2 regions of the Myceligenerans crystallogenes genome follow, and region 2 is predicted to be linked to the other one. Evidence: predicted binding sites of a transcription regulator. Region 2 holds the regulator's gene; the other holds the start of a gene.
What was found. The regulator Rex, encoded in region 2, represses fermentation and respiration genes when NADH is low (regulators of the CRP and FNR family bind a similar motif). The targets are predictions, from matches to a motif close to CTTGTGAANNNNTTCACAAG.
Positions count from the first base shown of each region.

Region 1: the regulator Rex is predicted to act here: its motif matches at 4,834-4,853, upstream of mqo (malate dehydrogenase (quinone)).

Region 1 covers NZ_BAAANL010000005.1:390,546-400,653, reverse strand. The annotation lists gene ABD208_RS14280 (Re/Si-specific NAD(P)(+) transhydrogenase subunit alpha) at 1-1,401, shown strand, start outside; gene pntB (Re/Si-specific NAD(P)(+) transhydrogenase subunit beta) at 1,398-2,840, shown strand; gene ABD208_RS14270 (EamA family transporter) at 3,042-4,181, opposite strand; gene ABD208_RS14265 (CGNR zinc finger domain-containing protein) at 4,221-4,757, shown strand; gene mqo (malate dehydrogenase (quinone)) at 4,872-6,368, shown strand; gene ABD208_RS14255 (CHAD domain-containing protein) at 6,467-7,348, shown strand; gene ABD208_RS14250 (pyridoxine/pyridoxamine 5'-phosphate oxidase) at 7,394-8,059, opposite strand; gene ABD208_RS14245 (SCO4848 family membrane protein) at 8,104-8,322, opposite strand; gene ABD208_RS14240 (SRPBCC family protein) at 8,466-8,975, shown strand; gene ABD208_RS14235 (VOC family protein) at 9,081-9,509, opposite strand; gene ABD208_RS14230 (GNAT family N-acetyltransferase) at 9,652-10,108, opposite strand, start outside.
Region 2 covers NZ_BAAANL010000001.1:279,840-289,947, forward strand. The annotation lists gene ABD208_RS01070 (hypothetical protein) at 1-82, opposite strand, end outside; partial or broken gene ABD208_RS20435 (ABC transporter ATP-binding protein) at 228-743, shown strand; gene ABD208_RS01080 (ABC transporter permease) at 1,079-1,804, shown strand; gene ABD208_RS01085 (30S ribosomal protein bS22) at 1,975-2,073, opposite strand; gene ABD208_RS01090 (acetoin utilization protein AcuC) at 2,273-3,451, opposite strand; gene ABD208_RS01095 (TrkH family potassium uptake protein) at 3,680-5,095, shown strand; gene ABD208_RS01100 (potassium channel family protein) at 5,162-5,833, shown strand; gene ABD208_RS01105 (redox-sensing transcriptional repressor Rex) at 5,892-6,542, opposite strand; gene ABD208_RS01110 (glutaredoxin family protein) at 6,667-6,921, opposite strand; gene ABD208_RS01115 (HAD family hydrolase) at 7,048-7,857, shown strand; gene ABD208_RS01120 (YceI family protein) at 7,892-8,449, opposite strand; gene ABD208_RS01125 (MarR family winged helix-turn-helix transcriptional regulator) at 8,629-9,126, shown strand; gene aqpZ (aquaporin Z) at 9,207-10,007, opposite strand.

The DNA.
Region 1 (10,108 bases), on a different contig from region 2:
CTGATCGCCCAGCTCGCCCCCGCCGCGCGCCCGGAGCGCACGGCGGCGCTGGCCGGGCGGGGCGTCACGGCGCTCGCGCTCGACGCCGTCCCCCGCATCTCCCGGGCGCAGTCGCTCGACGTGCTGTCCGCGCTCTCCAACGTCGCCGGCTACCGCGCCGTGGTCGAGGCCGCGGCCGAGTACTCCGGGATGTTCGGCGGCCAGGTCACCGCAGCGGGCTCCACCCGGCCCGCCACGGTCTTCGTGATCGGTGCGGGCGTGGCGGGGCTCGCCGCGCTCGGCGCCGCGACCTCGCTCGGCGCGCGCGTGCGGGCGTTCGACGTGCGGCCCGAGGTCGCCGAGCAGATCGAGTCCATGGGCGCCGAGTTCGTCTCCGAACCCGCCGCGCAGCAGCAGGTCAGCGCGGACGGCTACGCCGCCCCGCTCACCGAGGAGCAGCTCGCCGCCGCGCTGGCCCTGTACACGCGCGAGGCCGCCGCGGCCGACGTCGTCATCACCACCGCCCTCGTGCGCGGCACCGCGCCCACGACCCTCACGGCCGAGGCGGTCGCCGCGATGCGCCCCGGTTCCGTCATCGTGGACCTCGCCGCACCCGGCGGCGGCAACTGCGAGCTGACCGTGCCGGGCGAGCGGGTCGTGACCCCGAACGGCGTCGTCGTGCTCGGGTACACCGACCTGCCCGCGCGCATGCCGCGGCACACCTCCGAGCTCTACGGCACGGCCGTCGCCAACCTGCTCACCCTGCTGACACCCGGCAAGGACGGCGAGCTGACGCTCGACCTCGACGACATCGTCCAGCGCGGCATGACCGTCGCCCGCGACGGCGACGTCCTGTGGCCGCCGCCTCCGGTGCAGGTGAGCGCGGCGCCGTCGGCCGCGCCGGCGTCGTCGGGCACGGACGGGACCGATGCGGCCGCGGCCGCCGTCGTCGCCCAGGAGGAGGGCCGACGACGGCCCGCGTGGCTCGGCAAGGCGCTCGCCGTGGCGGGCGCCGTGCTGGCGGGGCTGGCCGTGGCCGCGTCGCCCGCGGACACCGCGGGGCACTTCGTCGTGCTGGCGCTCGCCGTCGTGGTCGGGTTCTACGTGATCTCCAACGTCACGCACGCCCTGCACACGCCGCTCATGAGCCAGACCAACGCCGTGTCCGGGATCATCCTGGTCGGAGCGCTGCTGCAGATCGGGTCGTCGTCGCTGCTGGTGACGGTGCTCGCGACGATCGCCGCGACCGTGGCGAGCATCAACATCTTCGGCGGGTTCCTGGTGACGCGGCGGATGCTGCGGATGTTCCGCCGTGCGGACGAGGACGACGACGGCGGGGGCCGCCGCGCGGGTGCGCGTGGCGCGGGTGGCGGCGCGGGTGCCGCGGCCTCTGGAACGGCCGCCGGAGGGGGCGCGCGATGACGATCCACGGACTGGCTCAGGGCGCCTCCGTCGTGGCGGCGGTGCTGTTCATCCTGTCGCTCGCGGGGTTGTCGAGGCAGGAGACCGCCCGGCGCGGCGTCAACCTCGGCATGATCGGCATGGTCCTGGCGCTGGGCGCGACGATCGCGCTCGCGCTGGTGAGCTCGCAGCGCCCGTGGGGCGTGACCGCGGCGCTGATCCTGCTCGTGCTGGTGATCGGCGCGGCGGTGGGGACCTGGCGGGCGCGCAGCGTCGAGATGACGCAGATGCCCGAGCTCATCGCGCTGCTGCACTCGTTCGTGGGGGCGGCGGCGGTGCTGGTGGGGTTCGGGTCGTTCCTGACGTCGTACCCGGCGGGTGCTGACTGGCGGACCGAGGACGTGGGCGGGCACGCGAGCGCGGCGCACGCGACCGAGATCTACCTCGGCGTGCTCATCGGGGCGGTGACGCTGACCGGGTCCCTCGTGGCGTTCGGGAAGCTGTCCGGGCGGGTCAAGTCGGCGCCCGTCATGCTGCCCGCGCGGAACTGGCTGAACCTCGCCGTCGTGATCGCCTGCGCCGGGCTGCTGGCGTGGTACCTGGTCGCGGCGCAGCCCGGAGGCTTCCTGCCGGTGGTGCCGCTGCTGGTCATGACCGTGCTGGCGCTCGCGCTCGGCTGGCACCTGGTCGCGGCGATCGGCGGCGGCGACATGCCCGTCGTCGTCTCGATGCTGAACTCGTACTCCGGGTGGGCGGCGGCCGCGGCCGGGTTCATGCTCGGCAACGACCTGCTGATCATCACCGGGGCGCTGGTGGGGTCCTCGGGTGCGATCCTCAGCTACCTGATGTGCAAGGCGATGAACCGGTCGTTCGTGTCGGTGATCCTGGGCGGGTTCGGGCAGGGGACCGGGGCGGCGTCGTCGGACGGGCCGGCGGGCGAGCACCGCGAGACGACGGCGGTCGCGGTCGCGGAACAGCTGGTGGGCGCGAGATCGGTGATCATCGCGCCGGGGTACGGCATGGCCGTGGCCAAGGCGCAGTACCCGGTGGCGGACCTCGCGGCCAAGCTGACCGAGCGCGGCGTGCGCGTGCGGTTCGCGATCCATCCGGTGGCCGGGCGCCTGCCCGGGCACATGAACGTGCTGCTCGCCGAGGCGCGCGTGCCCTACGACATCGTCGAGGGCATGGACGAGATCAACGGGGACTTCGCGGACACCGACGTCGTCCTCGTGATCGGCGCCAACGACACCGTGAACCCGGCCGCCCAGGAGGACCCGGGCTCGCCGATCGCGGGGATGCCGGTGCTGGAGGTGTGGCACGCGCGCGACGTCGTCGTCTTCAAGCGGTCGATGGCCACGGGTTACGCGGGCGTGCAGAACCCGCTGTTCTTCCGGGAGAACACGCAGATGCTCTTCGGCGACGCGAAGGACCGCGTGGAGGACATCGTCAAGGCGCTGTAGCCGGGATCGGCAGGCCGCCCTGAGCTCCGGGGCGGCCTCCGTACGTCTGGGCGGCGGATGGGTGGCCGGCGGATGCGGTCGGCTCGATGTCGCAAAATCGGCTCCCCGGGCGGCCGACTGCACGACTTTGGGCCGACCGAGCGACGTCGGGCCGACTGGACAATGCGGCGGCGGCGCCGGGTTCGGGGGCGCGTTGCGCGGTCAGGCGGTCTCGCCGGCGCGGACCATGACGACGCCCGCCAGGATCAGCGCGCCGCCCAGGAGCTGGATCGCGCCGAGGGACTGGCCCAGCAGCAGCCAGGCGAAGATCACGGCCAGGACCGCCTCGCTCAGCCCCGCGAACGAGGCGAGCCGGGCGCCGAGGCGGCGGCTCGCCGCGATCCCCGCGACGTAGGCGACCGCGGCCGTCACGAGGCCGAGCCCGAGAACCGGCACCCACCAGTCCACCGTGAGGTCCCGGAACCGGACGGGCACCAGGGCGACGTCGAACGGGACGACGCCGACGAGGCCCGCGACCAGCAGGACCGCGCCGCCCACCAGGAGACCGCCCGCCGCGAGGGTGACCGGCGGCAGCGGCGTCGGGCGCGCGGACATCACGAAGTACACGGCGCACCCCGCCATCGCGCCCAGCGCCCACAGGACGCCGCGGGCGCTGATGCCGCCACCGGCGGCGAGGTCCAGCACGAGCGCCAGGCCGGTCAGCGCGACCGCGCCGCCCGCCACGACCCAGGGCCCCGGCCTGCGGCCGTGGCGCGCCCACATCCAGCCGACGACGACGATCGGCGCCAGGAACTCGATGAGCAGCGCGACCGCCACGTCCATGTAGGACACGGCGTAGAAGTAGGTGAGCTGCGTGCCCGCGACGGCGACGAGGCCGTAGACGGCGAACACCCACGCGTTCTCCCGCAGCAGGGACCAGCGGCCGCGCAGGGCGAGCAGCGCGGGGACGGCGAGCACGGCCGCGCCGATCAGGACGCGGAGGGTGACCGCGGCGCCGGCCGACCACCCGGCGTCGAGCAGGCCCTTGGCGAAGGAGCCGGACAGGCCGAACGCCATGGCCGAGACCAGGGCGAAGAGGTAACCGACGGTCAGGCGCCCGGGGCGACGTCGCGGCCGGACGACCGCCGGGCGCACGCCGGTAGCGGGTGCGACCTCAGGGGGCGTGCTATCGACGGGCGCGACCGCAGGCGGCGTGCTTCCGGTGGGCGCGACCGCGGCCGGTGCGCTTCCGGTGGGTGCGACCGCGGCCGGTGCGCCTCCGGAGGGCGCGGCCGGCGAGGTGCTTCCGGAAGGCGTGCCCGCCGCCGGTACCGCCGTGATGTCATGCGTCAAGTCCGCCATGGCTCATGACGGTACGGAGCGAGGAGGTAATATGTCAACATGCTTTTCGAGCATGACACCGAGGAGGCGCTGCGGGCCGCGGTCGCGCTCGTCAACTCCGCCGAACCGCCGCTGACCCTGGAGACCGTCGCCGAGCTCGACGCGTTCTACGTGGCGAACCTCTACACCGGCCGCCACGACGGCGACACCGCCGAACTCGCCGAGGTCCAGGCCGTCCGGCCGCGCCTGCGGGAACTCCTCACGGCCGAACCCGCGGCAGCGGCGGCCCTCGTGAACGAGCTCCTGGCGGAGCTCGGCGCCGTCCCGCGCGTCGTCCGGCACGGCGACACGGGCTGGCACTTCCACGCCGTCGACGACGACGCCCCCTTCGCGCGGCGCATCCTGGCCGAGACGGCCCTGGCCATGGCCGATCTGCTCCGCGCGGACGAGGTCTCGCGCCTGTCGATCTGCGCGGACCCCACCTGCCGCGGCGTCGTGCTGGACCTGTCCCGCAACCGGTCCCGCCGGTTCTGCAGCGACCGGTGCAGCAACCGCGCCGCCGTGGCGGCGTACCGCGCGCGCCGCCGGGAGGGTTGAACACCATCGCTGACCTGCGATATCACGGTCTCGTGAGGGACGTCACTGCCGATTCCTTGTGACCTCCGCCACGAACTTTGTTCCAGCTTTCACAAGCGCCGTAGTGTGAAGAGCGTGAACTTCCCGCGCACCACTGCGAAGCCTCTTGCGACCGACGTCGACGTCGCGCTGATCGGCGGCGGCATCATGAGTGCCACGCTCGGCGCGATGCTCTCCGTGCTGGAGCCGACCTGGCGGATCGCGATCTACGAGCGGCTGGACGACATCGCCCAGGAGTCCTCGAACCCCTGGAACAACGCCGGAACCGGGCACGCCGCGCTCTGCGAGCTGAACTACACGCCGGAGCGCAAGGACGGCTCGATCGACATCACCAAGGCCGTCGCGATCAACGAGCAGTTCCAGACCTCGCGCGAGTTCTGGAACCACCTGCTCACCGCGGGCCTCATGGAAGGCACCGACTTCATCAACGTCACCCCGCACATGACGTTCGTGCGCGGCGAGAAGAACGTGGACTACCTGCGCCGCCGGTGGGAGACCCTGCGCGAGCACGAGCTGTTCAGCGACCTGGAGTTCACCCAGGACCGCGAGGTCATCTCGCGGTGGGCGCCGCTGCTGACCGAGGCCCGCGACGAGTCCGAGCCCATCGCCGCGACGCGCGCCCCCGCCGGGACCGACGTCGACTTCGGCAAGCTCACCCGCCAGCTCGTCGCGCTGGCGACGTCGCGGGGCGCCGGCCTGCACGTCAACCACGAGGTCCGCGGGCTGAAGAAGACGAAGCAGGGCTGGCGCCTCTCGCTGCACGACCGTTCCTGGAACGCCGGCGTCCGCAACCGGACCGTGAACGCGAGGTTCGTCTTCGTCGGCGCGGGCGGTGGCGCGCTGCCGCTGCTGCAGGCGTCGGGGATCAAGGAGGCCAAGGGCTACGGCGGCTTCCCGATCAGCGGCGAGTTCCTGCGCACGGACAACCCCGACGTCGTCGCCGAGCACCAGGCGAAGGTGTACGGCAAGGCGGAGGTCGGCGCCCCGCCGATGTCCGTGCCGCACCTGGACACGCGCGTCGTGGACGGCAAGAGCTACCTGATGTTCGGCCCGTACGCCGGCTTCAGCCCCAAGTACCTCAAGCGCGGCAAGTACCTGGGCCTCGTCACGAGCCTGCGCCTGCACAACCTGCCCTCGATGGTTCAGGCCGGCCTGAGGAACCTCGACCTGACGAAGTACCTCGTCGAGCAGGTCGTGCTGCCGAGCGAGGACAAGTTCCACGAGCTGCAGAAGTTCATGCCCACGGCCCGCCCGGTCGACTGGGAGAAGATCACGGCCGGCCAGCGCGTGCAGGTCATCAAGTGGGTCAAGGGCAAGGGCGGCGTGCTGGAGTTCGGCACGGAGGTCATCGCCGCCAAGGACGGCTCGATCGCCGGCCTGCTCGGCGCCTCGCCGGGCGCGTCGACGGCCGTCTCCGCGATGCTGGGCGTCCTGGAGCGCTGCTTCGCCGACCGCTACGACACCTGGAAGCCCCAGCTCGCCTCGATGATGCCGAGCCTCGCCGGCCCCGGCACGTCCGCCGTCGCCGACGACGCCGCGTCCCTCACCACGGACACCGTCCCGGCCCGCTGATCCGCGACACCGCGGCCCGCCGTTCCCCTTGCCGGGCGGCGGGCCGCGGTGCGTCGCGCCGGCGCCCGGCGTCGCGCGGGCGGGTGTAGAACGGACTGATGGATCCCGTCGTCGCCGAGTACCTCCGCGACAAGGCCGACGCCTTGCGCCGGCACGAGGACGCCGCGCGTGACGACGTACCCGACAGCATCCACCGGGCCCGCGTCACGGTCCGCAAGATCCGCAGCGCCCTGCGGATCTTCGCTGAGGACTCACCCGAGATGCGGTCCGTGCAGCAGCGCCTCCGGGCCTGGGGCCGCACGCTCGGCGCGGCCCGCGACGCCGAGGTCATGCGCGAGCTCCTCCGCGAGCGCGTCGCGCGGGTCGCGGACGACGCCGCCGGGCGGAACGAGGCCGGGGACGGGGCCGCCGTCGTCGATCTGGCCGCCCTGCTCGACGAGCAGCTGGCCGAGCTCTACGAGCGCGCCCGCCTCACCGTCGTCGGGCATCTTGACTCGCCCGAGCATGCCGCCCTCCGGGCGGATCTCGACCGCCTGACCGGGGATGCCGCGCCTCGGGCGGGCGCCGCGCACGGGGAGGGCGATGCGGTGCCGCTGCCGACCTCCGGTGACTCGCGCGCGAAGGCGCTCGTCGCGGCCGCGAAGGCGGCGCGCCAGAAGTACCGGAAGCGCGCGCACGACGCGGAGAAACGCTCCGGGACGGACGCCGACGCCGCCTGGCACCGCGCCCGCCGCGCCGCCAAGCGGGCCCGCTACGCCGCCGAGCTGGTCGCCGACGCCGTTCCCGGCAAGCCCGGCCGCAAGGCCGCCAAGCAGGCCAAACGTCTGAAGGAGGCGCAGTCCCGCCTCGGCGAGCACCAGGACGAGGTCACCCTCCGCACCTGGCTGGACGAGCACCGCGCCCGGGCCGCGGCCCACGGTGACGACACGACGCCCTACGACGTCCTGACCGGAGAAACCTCCGGCGAGCCGGACTCATGAGAGCACTTCATGCCGTGACCTGAGGCGATCGTGGCCGCTTGGGTCCTACGGCCAGAGGAGGGTTGTCGTCCAGGCCGTACCGGCGTGCGTGTAGAGCAGACGGGTGTGCGGGCCGTCGTCCGTGGCCTGCCAGAACTCCACCGCGGTGGGGGTGAGGACGTAGGCCGTCCAGTCCGGGGCGGTGAGGGTGGGGTCGGCGGTGACGGCGTCCAGGGCCTCGGAGTACGCCGCCTCGTATTCCGCGATCGAGCCGAGGGGTTCGCTCTGGTTGTCGACCAGGCCCGCTGCTCGGGAGCGGGCCGGGCGGGCGAGGAAGTCCGCGCGGCTCTGCTCCGGAGTCGCTGCCGCGACCGTTCCCGTGAGCTTGATCTGGCGGCCGAGGCCGGGCCAGAAGAACGTTCCCGCGGCGTGCGGGTTGGACCCGAGGTCCTTGGCCTTCGGGCCGGACGACCGGGAGGCGAACCACCAGCCTTCCGGCGTGACGTCCTTGAGGATGAGCGCGCGGGCGTGCACCTCGCCGTCGGCGCCCGTCGTGGAGAGGATCAGGACGTGCGGTGCGAGGAGTTCCGCGTCGATCGCCTCGTCCATCCAGGTCAGGAACAGCTCGTGCGGGGTGGCCGGCGCGGCGGCGGGTTCGAGGTCCGGGAGGCCGGAGCGCGGGAACGTTGCCAGGGCGCGCAGGCGCTCGCGGAGCGGGACCGGATTCGTCATACCGGCGATTCTCCCGCGCGACGGCGCCGACAGCAGGCTCGGGCCTACAGCAGGCTCAGGACCCCGAGGACACCGACGGCGAGCCCGAGGGCCAGCGAGACGGAGATCAGCACGGCGTGGACCGTGAGGAACGCCGTGGGCTTGCCGGCGTCGTCGCGGGACCGCGGGTCGGCGGTGATGCGCTGCCAGAACCGCGGCCAGATGACCAGGTTCCACAGCCCGGCGAAGAGGAGCACGACCGACCACCCGACGGGAAGATTCACGCGCCCAGTATCCCCTCTGCCACCTCTCAAACCCCAGCTGGGGAGGAGTCAGTAGCACATCACATCCATTCGAGGCGGCGATTTCGGGGTCCGAGGTGCTACTGACCCTCCATTGGTACGAGGTGGGCGGGAACATGGGGGGTATGAGCGGGCTCTTGGTGCGTGTGATGGATCGGTGGCGGCTGCCTGTGGCGCCGGAGCGGGTGTGGGCGGTGCTCGCCGATCCGGGGGTCACCTGGCCGGACTGGTGGCCGGGGATGTCCGAGGAGGCCGCGGGCGTCGTCAGCGGCCCGGACGGCCTGGGCGCACCCGGCTCCTGGGTGCGCCTGCGCTTGCGCAGCCCGATCGGCGGAGGGGTGCGGATCCGGCTTTACCTGACCGGGTCACGCCCGCCCACGCCGGAGCGTGGCGGCCGTGCCCGGCTGCAGGTCTCCGGCGATCTCCGCGGGATCGCGACGGTCCACGTCTCGAGGCCCGACGACGACGCCGAGCCGGGCTGCGAGGTCCGGCTCATCTGGATCGTCACCGCCCGCAGGGGACCGGCGCTCCTCGCCACGCGGATCAGCCGGCGCCTGGCCGCCTGGGCGCACGCCCGGGTCATGTCCGCGGGCGAACGAGGCCTCCGCAACCACCTGACCACGCCCGCGAGGTAGCGCCCCTGGCCGCGAGGCGGCGTCCGCGCAGGCTCTGCCGCAAGCCTGCGGGCACTGCCACCTCGGCGGGGCACCACATCGCCGCCGAGGTGGTGGTCGCCCGGGTCAGACCTCCGGGGTGCCCTCGGCGAAGGCCTCCGCCATGGCGGCCTCGTCCATGTAGGCGACCTCCCAGTGGTGGCCGTCCAGGTCGGTGAAGGCGCGGTTGTACATCCAGCCGTAGTCCTGGACGTCGTTCGGCTCGGTGCCGCCGCCGGCCAGGGCGGCGCCGGCGATGCGGTCGACCTCCTCGCGGGACTCCGCGCCGAGCGCGTTGATCACGCGGACGCCCTCGTCGGCGAGGGGGTTCCTGGAGAAGCCCTGGAGCTTCTCCTTGGTGGCGATCATGGCGAAGATGCTGTCGCTGATGACCATGCACGAGGTCGTCTCGTCGCTGAACTGCGGGTTCTTCGTGAAGCCGAGCGACTCGTAGAAGGCGGTGCTCGCGGCGACGTCGGCGACGGGCAGGTTGACGAAGATCTGGGTGATGGCCATTGCTCTGCTCCTGGAATCTGGTGCGTTGTGGGTCGTGCGTTGTCGTGTACACCCCTACCGACGACGGCCGCCGGCAGGACTCATCGCTCCGCGCGGAAATTCTTGCGTGGAATGTCGCATGCCGGATCCGGTGGCGTGCCGGTCAGCCCGGCGCCCCGCCGTCGTCGTCCATCAGAACATCGCGCTGGAGCCGCCGCACGTCCCACCACCGGCCGTGCTTCCAGCCGACACGGCGGAACGTGCCGACCTCCTCGAAGCCGAGCGCGCGGTGCAGCCCGAGGCTGGCGTCGTTCGGCAGGGAGATACCGGCCTGGAGGCGCCGGATGCCCCGGGCGCGGAGCCTGTCGAACAACTCCTCGTAGAGGGCGCGCCCCAGCCCGCGGCCGGCGGCGTCGGGCGCGAGGTAGACGCTCACCTCCGCCGTCCACGCGTACGCCTCGCGCGGCGAGAACGGCGAGCCGTAGGCGTATCCGCGCACGTCGTCGTCGTCCACGGCGACGAGCCACGCGTGGCTCGACCCGTACGCGGCGATGCGCCGCGCCATCTCGTCGTCCGACGGCGGTTCCGACTCGAAGCTGAGAGCCGTGGTGCGGACGTAG
Region 2 (10,108 bases):
CCTTGTCACCTGGCTGCCGCGGTTGGTTGCCTTGTTCGAGGTGCGAGCCTGCAGCGTGGAGGTCTGTTGCCGTTGCCGTCACCAGACGATTTTCATAGCAATCTAGCTAGATCGCATCTTCTGTGCGCATACGCAATAATAAATGCTCTTAGATGGATCTTGACGACCGGCGCAAGTATCCCAGGTGGTGCTTGTGGTGCCGACGTGCTGGGCGCATAATTCATCGCATGGGGAAAAACTCCGAGGCGGGGACCGCGGCCGTCAGGGTTGCGGGGTTGCGGGTCGTGCGCGGGGGCCGCGCGATCATCTCCGGGTTCGATGTCGACGTGCCCGCGGGGTCCGTCGTCGGGTTGCTCGGGCCGTCCGGGTCGGGCAAGACGACGCTGATGCGGGCCATCGTCGGGGTGCAGGACAAGGTGTCCGGGACCGTCGAGGTGCTCGGTGAGCCCGCCGGGTCCGCTCCGCTGCGGCGGCGGGTCGGGTACGTCACCCAGGATGCGAGTGTGTACGCGGATCTCACCGTCGCGCAGAACCTCGATTACTTCGCCACGCTTGCCGGGATCTCGCCGCGACGGCGCAGGGAAGCTGTCGCCGGGGCCGTGTCGACCGTCGATCTCGGCGGGCACGAGAAACAGCGGGTACGGACCTTGTCCGGCGGCGAGCGGTCCCGGGTCTCGCTGGCCGCGGCGCTCGTCGGCGATCCGGAGCTGCTCGTGCTCGACGAGCCGACCGTCGGGCTGGACCCCGTGCTCCGGCGCGACCTGTGGGCGACGTTCCGGCAGCTCGCGGCGTCGGGGAAGTCGCTGCTCGTGTCGTCGCACGTGATGGACGAGGCGACGCAGTGCGACCGGCTCCTCCTGATGCGCGAGGGCGGGCTCGTGGCGGACACGACGCCCGCCGAACTGCTGGAGACCACCGGGGCGCCCGACGCCGAGCGCGCGTTCCTCGCCCTGATCGAGCAGGCGCGTTCGGATGCCCGGGCCGGCGGCGCGGACCCGGCCGCCCCGGCGAGCACCGGCGCCGCGCCCCGGACCGATCCCGCCCCGGCCGCCGTCGTCCCCGAGGAGGAGGGCCCGCGATGAACCTGACCTTCGCCACCGCCGGGCGCGTGCTCGCGCAGCTGCGCGCCGACAAGCGGACCATCGCGCTGATCGTGGTGCTGCCGTGCCTGCTCATCGGGCTGATCGCGTGGATGTTCGACGACGTCCCGGGCGTGCTCGACTCGTTCGGGCCCGTGCTCGTGGGGATCTTCCCGCTGATCGTGATGTTCCTGGTGACCAGCGTCGCGACGCTGCGGGAGCGGCAGTCCGGGACGCTGGAACGGCTGATGACCACGCCCATCCGCAAGGGCGACCTCGTGGCCGGCTACGCGCTCGCGTTCGCGGTGCTGGCGCTGCTGCAGGCGCTCGTCGTCGTCAGCTGGGCGTTGTGGCTCGGGATGGACGTCGAGGGCCCGCTGTGGCTGGTGTTCCTCGTCGCGCTGCTGGTGGCGATCCTCGGGTGCACGCTGGGGCTCGCGGCGTCGGCGCTCGCGCGGACCGAGTTCCAGGCCGTGCAGATGATGCCCGCGATCATCCTGCCGCAGCTCATCACGTGCGGGCTGCTCATGCCGCGGGACCAGATGCCGGAGGTCCTGGAGTGGATCTCGGACGTGCTGCCGCTGACCTACGCCGTCGAGGCGATGCAGGATCTCGCCGCCGGCGAGGGGTGGGCGGGCGTGCGCGGTTCGGTGGGCGTGATCGCCCTGTTCATCGTGGGCGCGGTCGTGCTGGGGGTGCTGACGCTGCGTCGCCGGACGGCCTGACGGCGTCGGACGGCCCGACGGCGGCGTCGTACCGCCTGCGGACGACGACGCCGGACGCCCGCGACGCCGTGCGCGGAGACGACCGCGTGCGCGGAGACGACCGCGTGCGCGGAAACGACCCCGTGCGGGGAAACGACGAGGGCCCGGCCGATCCGGCCGGGCCCCGCGAGTCACTTCTTGTTGCGGCGCTGGTGACGCGTCTTGCGAAGCAGCTTCCGGTGCTTCTTCTTCGCCATGCGCTTGCGGCGCTTCTTGATCACGGAGCCCATGTGGTCCTCGCTTGTCTGTGATGGTCGGGCGGCCCGACGACGGACCGCGGCTGACATGATCCACGGTTGGTTCCGCGGACATGCGCCGACCAACACGAGAAAGAGTCTGCCCACCAGGGTAACGGCAGATCCCGCCACATCCGTAATCGAGACCGTCCGGCACCGGTGTGAGATCGGCGGCCGGGGGTCGGCGCCAGGGTCAGTAGGACGGGTCCAGCCCCAGGAACGGGAACACCGCGCGCCGCGTGGCCTGCACCGCACGGTCCACCGGATCCTCCGGGTCCCACCCGTCCGCCCACGGCCGCCACGCCACCGGCACCGCCGAACCCAGTGTCTGCGCGGGCTCGATCTCCGAGATCTCCAGCGCGATCGCCCGCCAGTCCGCGGGCAGCGGCATCCCGCCGGCCAGCGGCGCGTGCGCGGCCTCGGCCGTCAGGGAGGCCCAGGCCAGCGGGACGACGTCGACCACCGCGTACCCGCCGCCCCCGAGCGCCAGCCAGCGGCCCTGGCTCAGCTCGTGCGCCAGGGCGTGCACCCACTGCTGCGCGGTCCGCTGGGCGTCGACGTCCACGTTCAGGTGCGACAGCGGGTCGTTGCCGTGCGCGTCGCAGCCGTGCTGCGAGACGATCACGTCCGGCCGGTGCTCGCGCACGACGGCGGGGACCACCGCGTCGACCGCCCGCAGCCACCTCGGGCCGTCCGTCCCGGGCGGCAGGGGCACGTTCACCGCCGTCCCCTCGGCGGCCCCCGGCCCGCCCACGTCGCCCGGGAAGCCCGTCCCGGGGAACAGGGTGCGCCCGTCCTGGTGCACCGAGACGGTCAGCACCCGCGGGTCGTCCCAGAAGATCGCCTCGACGCCGTCGCCGTGGTGGGCGTCCAGGTCGACGTACGCGACGCGTTCCGCGCCCAGGTCCAGGAAGCGCTGGATCGCGATCGCGGCGTCGTTGTAGACGCAGAATCCCGACGCCGCCCCGCGCTGCGCGTGGTGCATGCCGCCCGCGACGTTCACGCCGTGGGCGACCTCGCCCCGCCAGATCGCCTCGGCGAGCGCCACCGAGCCGCCCACCTGGCGGGCGGCGGCATCGTGCATGCCCGGGAAGATCGGGTCGTCGTCGGTGCCCAGGCCGCGCGCCGGATCGGGTTCCAGGGCGGTGGAGGCGCGCCGGACCGCCTCGATGTACGCGGCGTCGTGCACCGTGCGCAGCATCGCGCCGGAGGCCTCCTCGGCGCCGACGACGTCGAGCCCCGGCAGGTCCGGGAGGCCGAACGCCCGGATGAGCCGCATGGTCAGGTCGAGCCGGACGGGAGCCATCGGATGGCCGGGTCCGAAGTCGTAGCGCAGGAGCTCCGGGCTCCAGGCCAGGCGGGCATGATGCACGGGCAACACCGTAATGGAGATCGACGACGGGCCGAGCGGGGTGTTCGCTCCCGTGCGTTGGGTGGCCCGGGATGTGCGCGGCGCGCGCCGCGCCCGCGCCCGGCGCCCGTGAGGGCCGACCGCGCGTGCTGACCGCAGGGGCCGCCCGCGGGGCGGTCCGCGGGACGAGCCGGCGCGGGATACAGTCCTGCTGGCATTCGGACGACGGACGGAACAGGAGGCGGGACGATGCGGTGGCGGATTCGCGACGTGCCGTTCGCGTTCCGGGAGTGGGCCGACGCCGCCGCCCGGCGCAGTCCGGCCCGGCTCGCGGTCGTGGTGTTCGCCGCGGTGGTCGCCCTCTTCACCCTCCTGCTGATGGCACCCTGGGCGACGGCCGGGGAGGGTTCGGCCCGCCTGGTCGACGCGGTCTTCACCGCGGTGTCCGCGGTGTGCGTCACCGGCCTGGCCGTGCAGGACACCGCCACCTACTGGTCGATGTACGGGCAGGTCGTGATCCTCGCCGGGGTCAAGGTCGGCGGGTTCGGGATCATGACCGTCGCCTCGATCATCGGGATGATCGTGTCCCGCAAGATCGGCCTCACCCAGCGCATCCTCACGGCGTCGGAGCAGAAGACGGGCCGGCTCGGCGACGTCGGCTCCCTCGTGCGCACCGTCATCGTGGCCGCTACGACCCTCGAGCTGGCCATCGCGGCCATGCTGTTCCCGCGGTTCCTCGCGCTCGAGGGGGACCCCGGCACGGCGGCCTGGCACTCGGTGTTCTACGGCGTCATGGCGTTCAACAACGCGGGTTTCGTCCCGACGACCGAGGGCCTGCTCCCGCACGTCGGCGACTGGGGCCTGGTGCTGCCGATCGGGCTGGGCGTGTTCCTGGGCTCCCTCGGCTTCCCGGTCATCCTCAACCTGTACCGCGCGCTGCGGGAGGGCCGCTCGCGCCGCGAGCGCGGCGTCGGGCGCCGGTGGTCCCTGCGGCTGACGCTGCACACCAAGCTCACGCTCGCGACGAGCGCCGCGCTGCTGCTCCTCGGCTCCGTGGCGATCGCCCTGCTGGAGTGGGACAACCCCGAGACCTTCGGCCCGCTGGACTGGCCCGCCAAGATCCTCGCGGCGCTGTTCGCCGGGGTGAACCCGCGGTCGGGCGGGTTCAGCACGGTGGACATCGGGGCCATGGAGGAGTCGACCTGGCTGATCACCGACGCGCTGATGTTCGTGGGCGGCGGGTCGGCGTCGACCGCGGGCGGCATCAAGGTGACCACCCTCGCCGTCATCCTCCTGGCGATCGTCGCGGAGGCGCGCGGCGACCAGGACATCGACGCGTACGGCCGCCGGATCCCGCCGGACGTGCTGCGGCTGGCCCTGGGCGTGACGTTCTTCGGCGCGACCGTGGTGATGCTGACCAGCGTGGTGCTGCTGCAGATCACCGACTTCCCGCTGAGCCAGGTCCTGTTCGAGTCGCTGTCCGCGTACGCGACGGTGGGTCTGTCCACCGGCATCACGGCCGACCTGCCGGACGCGGCGAAGTATCTGCTGAGCGCGCTCATGTTCGTGGGGCGCACCGGCGGCATCACGTTCGCGGCGGCGCTGGCCCTCCGGGACCGGCGCCGCATCGTACGCTTCCCGGAGGAACGTCCGATCATCGGATGAGCACCGGGCGGCAGCCGGGACATCCGGCCGGGCGGCATCGTGCCCGGCGACATCGAGGGAGAGAAAGTGGCTGAGAAGAGGGAGCCGGGCCGCGAGGGCGGCGTGCTCGTGATCGGGCTGGGCCGGTTCGGGTCGGCGCTCGCGACGACGATGGACCGGCTCGGCGAGGACGTGCTCGCCGTGGAGAAGGACCCCGCCCTCGTGGCGCAGTGGACCGGCCGGATCCCGCTCGTCGAGGCCGACGCGTCGAACCCGGACGCGCTCGACCAGCTCGGCGCGAAGGAGTTCGGCGCCGCGGTGGTGGGCGTCGGCTCGTCGCTCGAGCAGTCGGTGCTGATCCTCGGCAACCTGGTCGACCTCGGCACCCCGCAGATCTGGGCCAAGGCGGTCTCGGCCGAGCACGGCCGCATCCTCACGCGGATCGGCGCCCACCACGTCGTCTTCCCCGAGGCCGACGCCGGCGCGCGCGTGGCGCACCTGGTCAGCGGCAAGCTGCTCGACTACATCGAGGTCGAGGACGGGTTCACCATCGTCAAGATGCGCCCGCCGAAGGAGGTGCAGGGCTTCACGCTGGCGCAGTCCAACATCCGGCGGAAGTACGGCATCACGGTCATGGGCGTCAAGAGCCCCGGCCAGGAGTTCGTGTACGCGACGCCGGAGACCCGCGTCGCGCAGAACGACCTGCTGGTCTGCTCCGGGCACGCGGAACTCCTGGAGCGCTTCGCGGCGCGCCCCTGACCCGCCGCGCGGCCGGGGCCGCGCCGGGGCGGGACGCGCCCGGTCGGGAAGCGCCCCGTCAGGACGCGCCCGCGGCGCGGGCCGCGGCGTGGAAGGCGAGGATCTGCAGCTCGCCGCCGACGTCGACCGATCGCACGACGACGTCGTCCGGGACCTGCAGCGCCGTCGGGGCGAAGTTGAGGATCTCCCGGACGCCCGCCGCGACCACCTGCTCCGCGATGCCCTGGGCGACGGCGCCCGGGGTCGCCAGGACCACCATGGACACGTCGCGCGCGGTGATCACGTGCTCGAGGTCGGCGACGTCGTCCACGACGAGACCGGCGACCTCGGTGCCGACGACGTCCGGCGAGGCGTCCAGCAGCGCCCGCACGGTGAAGCCGCGCTGGGCGTAGCCCGAGTAGTTGGCGAGGGCGTGGCCGAGGTTGCCGATGCCGACGATCGCCAGCCGGTGCTCCGACTCCAGGCCGAGGGCGGCCTTGATGTACTCCGCGAGCGACCCGACGTCGTACCCGACGCCGCGCGTGCCGAACGAGCCCAGGAACGACAGGTCCTTGCGCAGCTGCGCCGACCCCACGCCGGCGCGCTCCGCGAGCTCGGACGACGACGTGAGCAGGACGCCCTCGTCGGCCATGTCCCGCAGGGCGCGCAGGTAGTAGGGCAGGCGACCGACCGTCGCCGCAGGGACCGCGTTCTCACTGGGTTCGGCCATGCAGCTCGCTCCTTCCCCGCGCGGACCGCATCGTCCGGCGGGCTCGCTGTTCCGGTCGTCAGCGCCATCGCTGCCGTTGCTCGGGCTCGGCCGCGGGCACCGCGTGCGTCGTCGTCGTGTCAGATCATGCCAGCAAACGGGCCAGCCGCGCCGGGTCTATGCGCCAGAAGCCCTGCTGTACACCATCCACCTCCACGACCGGCACGTACTCCCCGTACTTCTCCGTCAGCGCGGCCGCCCCCGGGCCGGCGGTGATGTCCACCTCGGTCCATCCGGTGCCGGCCTGGCCCGCGACCGACTCCACGACCTCGCGGGCCGTGGCGCACAGGTGGCAGTCCGGGCGGGTGTACAGGACGACGCGTGGTTCGGATCCGGTCACGAGCAGAGCCTACGACGGCGGCCGCCGGCGGGCGGTGACCGCGGCCGGCGGCCGGCCTCGCGCGCGCTTCCGGCGGGCGCGCGCACCTGCGCGTCGGAGGGTGCGAGCGCGGATAGAGTGAGGCGCATGTCGTCGACGCAACCCGGATCCGCTACCGCGGCGTTCTTCGACGTCGACAACACGATCGTCCGCGGCGCGAGCTCGTTCCACCTGGCGCGGGCGGCGTACCAGCGGGGGTTCTTCAAGACCCGGGACCTCGTGCGGTTCGGCGTGGTCCAGGCCCGCTACCTGATGTTCGGCGAGGACCGGGAGCAGATCAACGAGGTGCGCAACCGCGCCCTGGAGCTGATCGCGGGGCGCACGGTCGCCGAGCTGACGACGCTCGGCGAGGAGGTCTACGACACGGTTCTCTCGCTGCGCATCTTTCCCGGCACGCGCCGCCTGCTGGAGGAGCACCTCGCGGCGGGGCACCAGGTCTGGCTGATCACGGCGACGCCCATGGAGATCGCCTCGCTCATCGCGCGCCGCCTCGGCGCGACCGGCGCGCTGGGCACGGTGACCGCGCACGAGGACGGGTTCTACACGGGACGTCTGGTCGGCGACCTCATGCACGGGGCGGCCAAGGCGGACGCGGTCAAGGGGCTCGCGGAGACCGAGGGGATCGACCTGGCGTCGAGCTACGCGTACGGCGACTCGATGAACGATCTGCCGATGATGCACGCGGTGGGTCACCCGTGCCCGATCAACCCGGACATCCGCCTGCGCCGGCACGCGCAGGAGGTGGGGTGGCCCATCCGGGAGTTCCGGGGCCGCCGGAAGCGGCTGGCGGGCCGCGGCTTCCGCACGGCGAGCTGGGCCGGTGCGGCGTGGGTCTTCGGCCTGGTCATCCGGGCCCTGCGCCGCCGCATCCGGGGCAAGATCCTCGACGAGGGCTGAGCCGGCCGGCCCAGCCCTCGTCGAAGGGGCCGGGTCAGCCCTCGGTCTTGGCGATGGCCGAGACGTCGAGGGTGATCTTGACGGTCTCGCCGACCAGGAAGCCGCCGGCCTCCAGGGGCGCGTTCCAGGTGATGCCGAAGTCCTTGCGGTTGATCTCCGTGGCGGCCTCGAAGCCCGCGCGCTGGTTGCCGAACGGGTCCTTCGCCGTGCCCGTGAACTCGCCCTTGAGCTCGACGGCCTTGCTGATGCCGTTGATCGTGAGGTCGCCGGTGACCGTGATGTCGTCGCCCGCGAGCGCGACGCCGGTGGACCGGAACGACCAGGCCGGGTTCTCCTCCGCGCCCCAGAAGTCCGCGCTGGTGAGGTGCTGGTCGCGGCCCGAGTCGCCGGTGTTGACGGACTTCGCGTCCAGCTCGGCGGTCACGCCCGACGACTCGACGTCCTCGCCGACCGTGATGGTGCCGGCGGTCAGGTCGATCGTGCCGCGCACCTTCGCGATGCCCGCGTGGCGCACGGAGAAGGCAGCGGTCGAGTGGGACGGGTCGATGTCGTAGGTGCCTGCGGTGATGCCGGCGGGGAGCGCGGTGGCCATGGTGTTCTCTCCTCGTTCGTCGGTGGGTAGTTGAGATCTCAACTACCTCGGGAACTCCCAACTGCTGCGCTTCGTAAGGTATTCCCGGGAGCCCGTGACAACCATCCGGACGGATGACCGTCGGGGCGGCGTGCGTTGGGGCAGGTACCGTGACAAGCCACGAGGGAGGCGGATGCGGCATGGCGTCCACGACGTCGGACGTGCCCTGGCTCGACGCCGGGCAGCAGCGCGACTGGCGCGCGTTCCTGGAGGGCAGCGCCCGGTTCTTCGACGCGCTCGGCGCGGCGCACGACGCCGAGCTCGACCTGACCACCGGCGAGTACAGCCTCCTCGTGCGGCTCTCCGAGGCGCCCGGTCACACCCTGCGGATGTCGGTGCTCGCGGAGGGCCTGGTGCTGTCGCGCAGCCGCCTCACCCACACCGTGACGCGGATGGAGGCGCGCGGCCTGGTCGAGCGGTGCAGCGCCGACGGCGACCGGCGGGGCGTGAACTGCCGGCTGACCGACGTCGGCCTCCAGGTGCTGGAGGCCGCGGCTCCCGGGCACGTGCGCGCGGTGCGGCGGCTGCTGGTGGACGTGCTGGAGCCGGAGGAACTGGCGTCGCTCGGCCGCATCATGGACAAGATCAGCGGCGCGTCCCTCGAGGAGCTCGAGGGCACCGACCGCTGCGCGAGCTGACGCCCGGGCGCGCGGGGATCGTGTCCGTGACCCGCCGCATCCCCGTGGCCGGGGCGGCGGCGGATCGGGGGCACCAGGGGTCAGTTCGCCGCGCGGGTGTCCACCCGGACGGCCGCCGGATCCGCCGCCGTGACGTCCCGGTCCGCCGTGGGGGCGAAGAGCAGCCGGTACAGGAGGCCCGCGACGACCGCGCCCAGGACCGGGAAGACGAGGAACAGCCACACCTGGGCGAGCCAGTCCGACCCGCCGTACACCGCGGTCGCGAGCGAGCGCGCGGGGTTCACCGACGTGTTCGTGACCGGGATCGAGACGAGGTGGATCAGCGTGAGCGTCAGGCCGATCGCGAGGCCGCCCGTCGCGGGGCTCGCGATCCTGGCGGTGGCGCCGAGGATCACGAACAGGAAGACCGCGGTCAGCACCGCCTCGGTGAGCATCGCCGAGCCGATGCCGAACCCGCCGGGCGAGAGCTCCCCGTAGCCGTTGGAGGCGAAGCCGCCCTCGCGGGCCGCGGCCAGGGCGCCGTCGGCCCCCGAGAGGATCGTGGCGAGCGTGCCGGCCGCCACCATGCCGCCCAGCAGCTGGGCCACGATGTAGCCGGGGGCGTCCTTCCAGGCGAAGCGGCCCGCGGCCGCGACGCCCAGGGTCACGGCGGGGTTGAAGTGGCCGCCGGAGATCGGGCCCAGGGCGTAGGCGCCGGCCACGACGGTGAGCCCGAACGCGAGCGCGACGCCGAGGAAGCCCACCCCGAGGGTGTTGGCCTCCGGGTCGGGGAAGGCGGCGGCGAGGAGCGCTGTGCCCACGCCGCCGAGGACGAGAACGAACGTGCCCAGGAACTCCGCCGCGAGACGGGTGACCGTGCCGGGCGCCGAGGAGCTGCTCACGGGGATCCTCCAGATCGATCGGGCGCATCCCCGAAAGGATGCGTTCGGATGACTTGGGACGCTACGGCGGAAGTTCCCCCCGCGCGCGGGGAGTATCGGCA